Regions from separate parts of the Pseudoduganella lutea genome, predicted to be linked through region 1. Evidence: predicted binding sites of a transcription regulator. Region 1 holds the regulator's gene; each other region holds the start of a gene.
What was found. The regulator sigma-54, encoded in region 1, starts transcription at its own class of promoters, with help from an activator protein. The targets are predictions, from matches to a motif close to TGGCANGNAANCTGCTTT.

Region 1 (2,198 bases):
CATACAGGTCCTGCGCGACGCTTTCGACAAACACGGTCTTGCCCGACATGCGCAGGTTGATTTCCGCCTTCTGCCTTTTTTCTTTCTCGGTGAGATTATCTACACTCAGGATCACACTTACATCGATCAGCTGATCGAAATGCCGTCTAACGCGTTCCAGCTTGTTCTGCACATACTCGCGAATGGCAGGGGTTACGTCGATATGGTGTCCACTGATGGTCAGATTCATACACACACTCCTAAAGAAGATCAATCCAGGTTCGTGCGGCTTCCGCCATCAAAATGCGGCGGCGCAGAGGAACCCATACACTACAGATTGCTTACAAGGACTTGCGGAGGCTGACTGGGGGAATTTTCAATGCTTCGCGATATTTGGCAACAGTGCGTCGCGCAATCACCATGCCTTGTTCACCCAGCATGTCCGCAATCTTACTGTCGGATAAAGGGTTCTTCGGGTCTTCGGCTCCTGTGAATTGCACGATCAGCGCCCGGATCGCAGTCGAGGAAGCTTCCCCACCAGCTTCGGTTGCGACGTGGCTGCCAAAAAAATACTTCAACTCAAACATGCCATGCGGGGTGAGCATATATTTTTGAGTTGTTACCCGAGAGATAGTACTCTCGTGAAGACCCAGTGTATCAGCTATTTCACGCAACACAAGGGGTCTCATTGCCACCGCGCCATGCGAGAAAAAGTTCTTTTGCCGCTCGACGATGGCCTGGGCCACGCGCAGGATCGTGTCAAAGCGCTGGCGCATATTCTTGATCAGCCACTTGGCTTCTTGCAGCTGCGCATTCATCTGCGTTTCGCCCTTGCCCTGTTTGAGCAGGCTGGCATACAGCGCATTCACGCGCAGGCGGGGCATCACGTCATTGTTGAGCGTGACGATCCAGCCATTGCGTCCTTTCCTCACCACGACATCCGGTACGACATAGTCTGACACGTCGGCCGCGAAGGCGGCGCCCGGATGCGGATTGCACTGCCGAATCACCGCTTGCGCTTCGCGCAAGTCTTCATCGTCGCAATCGAGTGCCTTCTTCAGCTTGTTGAAGTCGCGCTGCGCAAACCACTGCAAGTGTTTTTCAACGATGCACAGCGCCATCCGCCGCGTGACCAGCGGCACGCCCGGCATGCGGCGGATCTGCAGCGCCAGGCATTCGGAAGCGTTGCGCGCACCGATGCCGGCCGGATCAAAGCTCTGCAGCAGCTTCAGCGCGGTGCGCAATTCGTCGAACTCGATCTCCAGCTCTTCCGGCATGCGCGCATGGATATCTTCCAGGCTCTCCTCGAGGTAACCGTTATCGTCGAGCGCATCGATGATCAGCTCCACCAGGGCGCGGTCGCGCGGCTCCAGCACCGTCACGCGCATCTGCTCCATCAGGTGTTCGCGCAGGCTGCGATGGCTTGCCTCGAGCTGGGGGCGGCCATCGTCGTCGTCCGGTCCCTTGCCACTGCCCGCACTGCTCCAGTCGGTATCGCCGGCACCGGGGTCGAGGCCTTCGCCTTCGCCGCCCTCGTAGGGCTCCGGTTCCGGGGCGGCCGGCGCATCCTGCGGCGGGCCGCCTTCGGGCGGCGCCTCGCCCGGCGCCTGCGTGGTGTTGATCGCCCCATCGCCCAGCAGGCGCACGGAACGGTCGAGCGGATCGTCGAGCCGCTCGAGCAGCGGATTATCGGTCAGCAGCTGTTCGAGTTCCTGGTGCAGCTCCAGCGTGGACAATTGCAGCAGCCGGATCGACTGCTGCAATTGCGGCGTCAGCGCGAGGTGCTGGGAAGTGCGCAGTTGCAAGGACTGTTTCATGGCTGTTTCATGGCTGCTGGTTCAAGACGGCTGGTTTATGCTCATTATCAGTGGAACAACGCGTGGCGCAACGCGGTCGACGCGGTTACATGCGGAAGTGCTCACCAAGATAGACACGGCGGACGGACTCGTCGGCGATGATGTCATCGGGCCGGCCGGAGGCCAGTACGCTGCCCTGATTGATGATATACGCCCGGTCGCAGATGCCCAGCGTTTCACGTACGTTATGATCCGTGATCAACACACCGATGCTGCGTTCCTTCAGGAAGCGCACGATGCGCTGGATCTCGATCACGGCGATCGGATCCACGCCGGCAAACGGTTCATCCAGCAGCACGAAGCGGGGATTGGTCGCCAGTGCGCGGGCGATCTCCACGCGGCGGCGCTCGCCACCGGACAGCG
Region 2 (2,198 bases), 2.2 Mb from region 1:
GCGCGATGGCGATGGCAAGCTGGAGATCGAGGTGCCGGCCGGCCCCGTCACGCTGGAGCTGCTGGTCGAGAACATGGGCAGGGTGAACTACGGGCCGGACCTGCAGGACCGCAAGGGCCTGCTGGGCTGGGTGCGGCTGGGCATCAACAAGCTGTATCACTGGACGATGTTCCCGCTGCCGCTGGCCGACCTGTCCGGCCTGCGATTCGCCGACCCGGGAGCGGCCGACGCGGCCGGCCCGGCCTTCCACCGCGCGGTGTTCACCGTCGACGCGCCGGGCGACAGCTTCCTGGCGCTGCCCGGCTGGACCAAGGGCGTGGCATGGGTCAATGGCTTCAACTTGGGAAGGTACTGGGAGAAGGGGCCGCAAACCGCACTGTACGTGCCGGCACCGCTATTGAGGCATGGCGAAAACGAACTGATCGTGTTCGAACTGCACGGCGCGCGGGGCGTTGCGGTGCTCGAAGGTTGAAGGCGCTCCGGTAACCGTTCGCCACTTCCGCCGGCTGCTGCAGGCGGAAGTGGCGCTCGACGCCATCACCGCCAGGCGATGATGGCCGTGCCGATGGGCTTACGACTTGCGGCGCCGTGCCAACGTCATGCCCGCAATGCCAAGGAGAACCAGGGCGATGGAGGTTGGCTCGGGAACGGCAACCTGGGCCGGGGCGACGGAGAGCTCGAATTTCGCAAAGTTGTAGGACGCGAGCGAGGCCATATCCATCGAGAAGTTCTGGCTGATCAGGCTGGCGGCATCGCCGCTCTGCTGGTGCGCATTGCTTGCGCCAGCGCTCCAGACGGTAGTTCCTTTCTGGTTCAGACCATAGGGGACGAGAGAAATGCAGACGCCGTTGTCGCTACAGCCCAATGTGTTCTGCGGGCGGGTATCGAATTGCCCTCGGGAGCCATTGACGAACACCTGGTCGAGAAGCGCCAGGCTGGCCGCCTGAGCACCAGTGGCAGTTGCAAAGGCAAAATCGGATACGGCATTACAACCGGTGAACAGGGTAGAGCACTTGCCGTCGAGAAATGTAACGTCGTACAGGACGCCCTGGACGCTGACATTTTTCGCGCCTGTCAGGATACCGTCCGTGACCAGAAGGATAGGTCCCGCGCTCGCGTGCGCGGTGGCAGCCAGTGCAAGCGCACCGATGGACGCACGAAGCGCCGAAATGAGTTTCATGATTTCCCCAGGAAGGTTGAAGTATTATTGTTGCTTTTTGGAACTGCTGATTAACTTAAGCAATTATCATTCCTGAGTTGAAATGTCATTTACAAGCAAGTAGTTACAGATTTTGTGTAACCGGCGGGTATCTCAAGTGTAAAGTTTTCCGACACTCGCCGGCAGGCGTTGACCAACGCAGCGCAGCGGAGGGCAAAGAGCGGTGCTCCTTGAAACCCCTGCTGCGCCCAATGTGGGCACGAGCTCGGCAGTGAGGCTGTCAGTAATAATCCACCACGAGCGCCGGCAGCGGGGCGGTGCCGTTTTCGCGGCTCGAGTATTCCACCCAGCCATTGGCGCCATAGTAGGCGGCCGCCTCGACCCGCACCGACAGCCGCTTGCCGCCGGCCAGTGCGGCGGCGGCGGCCGATGTCACGTCGAGCGTGGCGTAGCTGTTGATGGCGGGCACCGTCCACGTGCCCAAGGTGGCGATATCGGCCGGCCGGGTATTCCAGGTGACGCCTGTTTCGCTCCACGCATCGGCGACCTGCAGCACGTTGTGCGTCATGGCGCTGGCCTGGCCCACGAAGCGGGGCGCCAGCTTCAGCGTGGCCGCGCCGATGGTGCCGTCGATCGAAGAAAGGTCGAAGCGCGCCAGTGCCTGGCGGGCATAGCCGACGCCATCGTTCTTCACGACGACCGTCGCCGTGCCGCCATAGTTGGTGGCGCCGTAGCTGCCGTCGCGCAGCGTGGCGTCCGCGACCGGCCGCAAGGTCTTCGTGCGCAGCACGCTGAAACTGGCATGGAACGACTTGCCGGCCGCCGCGCGCACGTCGACGGTGAGGCGGATCGTCGGCTTGAGCTGGTTCACCGTCACGCCCGGCGACGTGGCGATCGCGGCACCGGCCGCGCGGGCGATTTCCACGGTGATCGTGCCCGTGTTGGCTTGTGTGGGATCGGCCACGGCCACCTGCAGCACATTGTCCGCCTCCTTCGTGAGGACCGCCGCCTTGCGGTTGCTGGTCACGTAGGGCGCGCC
Region 3 (2,198 bases), 2.3 Mb from region 1:
CCGCAGCGCCCACCTGATCGCCCGCATGCTGATGCTGGCGCGCGCCGAACCGGAAGCGGCGATGGCGCAGGAGCGCTTGCCGGTCGATCTGCGCGCGCTGGTCGAGCAGGTCGTTGCCGACAAGGTGCCGAAAGCGCTGCGCGGTGGCGCCGATCTCGGCATTGCCGATGACGAAGCACCCCCTGATCCGGCGCCCTTGCGTGTTCTCGCCAACCCGATGCTGCTGACCGAGGCGCTCGTCAACATCCTCGACAACGCCATCGAATATGCGGGGTCCGGCAGCGAGATCACCGTGGCGGTCCGGCGCGATGACGGCCACGCTCATATCCGTGTCAGCGACAACGGGCCGGGTATCGCCCTCGCCGACCATGCGCGCGTGTTCGACCGTTTCGTGCGGGCCACGGACCAGGGACTGGGCTGCGGGCTGGGCCTGGCGATCGTGCAGGAAATCGTGATGCAGCATGGCGGTAGCGTGACGCTGGCGGACGTTGAGCCCCACGGCCTGGACGTGACCATCAAGCTGCCCTTGCTGTGACAAGCCCCGGTCAGGGTGCGCCCGCCGCACAGCTGCTGCCAGAAGGCGCAGACCGGCAGGCCCCCGATTCAACTGTCACAGTGCGTCATCGGAGCGAACACACTGTTCGGTTGTGACACACTGTTGCGTCCACCTGTGTCACGGCCGTTCCGCATCCGATGGCGCAACCGTCCTCCCGCTTGTGCCCACCAGGCGCGGGGTCCCGCCTCGCCCCGCCTCGTCCTCTTTGGCACGATTATCGCTTTATGCCTGTAACTGCACGAACCGTGCGGTAAGCCCTTGAGCCGTCCGTCCGCATCACCGGCCTGCTCATCACACCAATCCTGAGGAAACCATCATGACCTGGAGCACACCCGCGTTTACCGACCTGCGTTTCGGATTTGAAATCACGATGTATATCGCAAACCGCTAGCAAGCTGGCCAGAGAACCGTGCCGCCAGGTGATCGCACCGGCACGGGCTTCGTCCACTGAACGACACCATGAAAATCATCGTATTGGGCTCGGCAGCCGGCGGCGGCTTCCCGCAGTGGAACTGCAACTGCCGCAATTGCGCGGGCGTACGTAGCGGCACGCTTGCCGCCACGGCCCGTACCCAGTCGTCGATCGCGGTCTCGGGCGATGGCAACGACTGGGTGCTGATCAACGCGTCTCCCGACATCCTGGCGCAGATCCGCGCGACGCCGGCGCTGCAGCCGTCGCGGGCAAAGCGCGATTCCGGCATCGCCGCCGTGATGCTGATGGATGCGCAGATCGACCATGTCACCGGTCTGTTGATGCTGCGCGAGGGAAGGCCGCTGCCACTCTACTGCACCGCATCGGTATGGAACGATCTCAACACCAGCCTGCCCCTGGCGCCGGTGCTGTCGCACTACTGCGGCGTGCATTGGCATGCGTTGCACACCATCGGCGATGGGCCCGGCATGCAGGCGGTGCAGGTGCCGGGCATCGACGGCATCCGTTTCACGCCGCTGGTCCTGTCCAGCAAGGCGCCGCCGTATTCGCCGCACCGCGCGCAGCCGGGCATCGGCGACAATATCGGCCTGCTGATCGAGGATACCGGCAGCGGCAGGTCGCTGTTCTACGCGCCGGGGTTGGGCATGATCGAACCGCAGGTCGATGCCGCGATGCGCCAGGCCGACTGCGTGCTCGTCGATGGCACGTTCTGGCGCGCCGACGAGATGATCGAACTGGGCTTTTCCAGCAAAAGCGCGGCCGACATGGGCCATTTGCCGCAGTCGGGCGAGGCCGGGATGATCGCGGTGCTGGACAGCCTGGATGCGCACGGGGATGCACCGCGCCGGACGGAACGGCGCAAGATTCTCATTCATATCAATAACACCAACCCGATCCTGGACGACGACTCGGCGCAGCGTGCGCTGCTGGCGCGCCACGGCATCGAAGTCGCCTTCGACGGCATGGAAATCGTCCTGTGACGAGCGCGCCGGCCTGGAGCCGCACCGAGTTCGAAGCGCAATTGCGCGCGCGTGGCGCCGGCTACCACATCAATCATCCGTTCAACGTCAGGATGAACAGCGGCCTGCTGCGCGAGGACCAGATCCGCGGCTGGGTAGCCAACCGGTTTTATTATCAGGTCAATATCCCGCAGAAGGACGGCGCGATCATCGCCAACTGCCCCGATCGGGAAACCCGCCGCAAATGGGT
Region 4 (2,198 bases), 3.0 Mb from region 1:
GCGCTGGCCACCACGGCCAGCAGCATGGCCAGTACGATTTCGATCGAATCCATCGTTGCGAGTTGCCCCCTGTTTTCAAAGCCAATGATAGTGAACCATTGCAATTATAGGAGAGTGGGGCGCGGCGGGTGGGGAACGGGGCGGGCATGCCGGAGGGCGCCCGAAAAAAAAGCCCGCGGCGGGCGCCGCGGGCGAACAGGAAAAAATGATCAGGCGCGCGGCAAGCTACGGCGACCGGCGCGGCGGCGGGTGGCCACCATCGCGCACAGGCCGGTGCCGAGGATCGCCAGCGAGGCCGGCTCCGGTATTTCGTGCTGCAGCGCGCTGACGAGGGTGTTGTGCTGCACCGTGATCTGGTAGTCGCGATTGGCCAGCAGCAGCGGCGACGTCGCGTTGAAGTGGAGCGAGCCGCCGGGCAGCGTGTACAGCGACGTGCCATTGGCGCCATGCGTGCGGCTGACGATGGCCATGCTGTTGAGTTGTTCCGGCGCGAAGTGGAACACGGTGGTACCGGTCACGAGGTCGACGATGTTCGCGCTCCAGGAAATGCGTGCGTTCGCGGTCGTGGTGGGCCGGCCGTCGGGCGACGCGTAGGCCATGGCATAGGCCATGGCGTCGAACGAGATCGTCATCGAATCGGTGGCCCCGAGGCGGAACGCCATGGTGTTCGAACTGCCGACCGACGAATTGCTGTTTGCAAATTGCATGTTCTGCGACGTGGCCACGTCGGCCCGCGTTTGCGAGCGCGCGCCGGCCGCGGCGCCATTCACGGAAATGCCGGAACCCGTGAAGTTCTGGTCCGCGTAGCCGAAGTTGCCGCTCATCGGCAGCAGCGCATGGTAGGGCGTGAAGTTGTTTTCGCCGAAGGCCGGGCAGGGCGTGCCCACGCACTGGCGTGCCACGTCGGGCGTGGCGCCGAAGGCCGATCTGCTCACCTGGACAGTGTTCAGCGAAGCCATCGCATGGGCATCGTTCACCCCGATGAGCTTGGAGAAATCCGTGTTCCGGTACACGGTGCCGTTGGCGTGCGAGATCCTGAAGTTGTTCATGTCCAGGATCGCCGAGGCGAATGTGCTGGCGCTGGCGGACTGCATGCCCAACGTGGCGGCCGCAGCCCCCACGAGCAATGCTTTACTGGGTCGTATCATGGTTGCCCCTAGAGTTGGCTGGTTGGCGTGACCCGGCGCAGGCCGGGCTAGCTGTCTCTAGAGCATTAATAGTGCCAGGGAAATTTGTATTGCGATTTCAATCACTTGGCGGTGACGAGACCGCCTTGCGGCGCAAAGTGCAAAGATTGCCGACGCTCCCATGGTCGCCAGTACGAGGAAATCCATGCAAGCGACTCTGGTAATTATCAAAACGGTCTGGCATAATCATGCCTCTTCTGCGGGAGTAGCTCAGTTGGTAGAGCGCAACCTTGCCAAGGTTGAGGTCGAGAGTTCGAGACTCTTCTCCCGCTCCAGGATTCAGAAAAACGGCAGCCTTCGGGCTGCCGTTTTTCATTGCGGCCTTCACCCCGGTGTTCGCCTTTTTTCACCCCGGGTTTCGTTCCAGGTGTTGTCCCAATCTCGGGGCCAATCCGCTTCCTGGCGTCATTTCACTTCCCTGCCGCGCAAGGCTGTTTTGCCGGCGCCACAAACTGTTGTTTCTCGGCACTATTCTGCATTAGCTTAATGTACAGGAACGACTGTGCGCGAAGTTTTCTCGCCTATACTCACTTTCATTCGCGCCGCTTGGCGGCCAGCTATGACGATCGGGGAACATTGATGAAAAGCGTACAACAGGAAATCGACGAACGCACCAACCTCACCAACACGAACAAATTCGAACTGCTGCTGTTCCGCCTGGGTGGCGACGAGAATGGCGACCGTTCCGAGTTGTATGGCATCAATGTGTTTAAGATCCGCGAAATCGTGGCGATGCCGCCGGTGACGGCGGTGGCCGGCGCGCAGCCGCACATGCTGGGCGTGGTGAACCTGCGCGGCCAGATCATTCCCGTGATGGACTTGCCGGCGATCGTCGGCGTCAAGCCCAAGACCGGCCTGAACATCATGCTGGTGACGGAATTCGCCCGCACCACGCAGGCTTTCGCCGTGGAGTCGGTGGAAGAGATCGTGCGCATGGACTGGAGCCAGGTGCTGACGGCCGAAGGCAGCAACGCGACCGGCATGGTGACGTCGATCGCCCGCCTCGATGGC

Region 2: a site for sigma-54 is predicted at 1,237-1,254, ahead of EWM63_RS01230 (PEP-CTERM sorting domain-containing protein). Genes of this name have one in related genera too.
Region 3: a site for sigma-54 is predicted at 763-780, ahead of pqqA (pyrroloquinoline quinone precursor peptide PqqA). Genes of this name have one in related genera too.
Region 4: a site for sigma-54 is predicted at 1,208-1,225, ahead of EWM63_RS23320 (PEP-CTERM sorting domain-containing protein). Genes of this name have one in related genera too.

What each region holds. Positions count from the first base shown of each region.
Region 1 is NZ_CP035913.1:2,481,090-2,483,287, forward strand. Features, by position in the region: gene hpf (ribosome hibernation-promoting factor, HPF/YfiA family) at 1-229, opposite strand, end outside; gene EWM63_RS10495 (RNA polymerase factor sigma-54) at 321-1,796, opposite strand; gene lptB (LPS export ABC transporter ATP-binding protein) at 1,882-2,198, opposite strand, start outside.
Region 2 is NZ_CP035913.1:294,933-297,130, reverse strand. Features, by position in the region: gene EWM63_RS01235 (glycoside hydrolase family 35 protein) at 1-472, shown strand, start outside; gene EWM63_RS01230 (PEP-CTERM sorting domain-containing protein) at 572-1,180, opposite strand; gene EWM63_RS01225 (polysaccharide lyase family 8 super-sandwich domain-containing protein) at 1,440-2,198, opposite strand, start outside.
Region 3 is NZ_CP035913.1:159,970-162,167, forward strand. Features, by position in the region: gene EWM63_RS00660 (sensor histidine kinase) at 1-535, shown strand, start outside; gene pqqA (pyrroloquinoline quinone precursor peptide PqqA) at 873-947, shown strand; gene pqqB (pyrroloquinoline quinone biosynthesis protein PqqB) at 1,016-1,969, shown strand; gene pqqC (pyrroloquinoline-quinone synthase PqqC) at 1,966-2,198, shown strand, end outside.
Region 4 is NZ_CP035913.1:5,489,065-5,491,262, forward strand. Features, by position in the region: gene EWM63_RS23315 (Na+/H+ antiporter) at 1-53, opposite strand, end outside; gene EWM63_RS23320 (PEP-CTERM sorting domain-containing protein) at 210-1,148, opposite strand; tRNA gene EWM63_RS23325 (tRNA-Gly) at 1,387-1,462, shown strand; gene EWM63_RS23330 (chemotaxis protein) at 1,767-2,198, shown strand, end outside.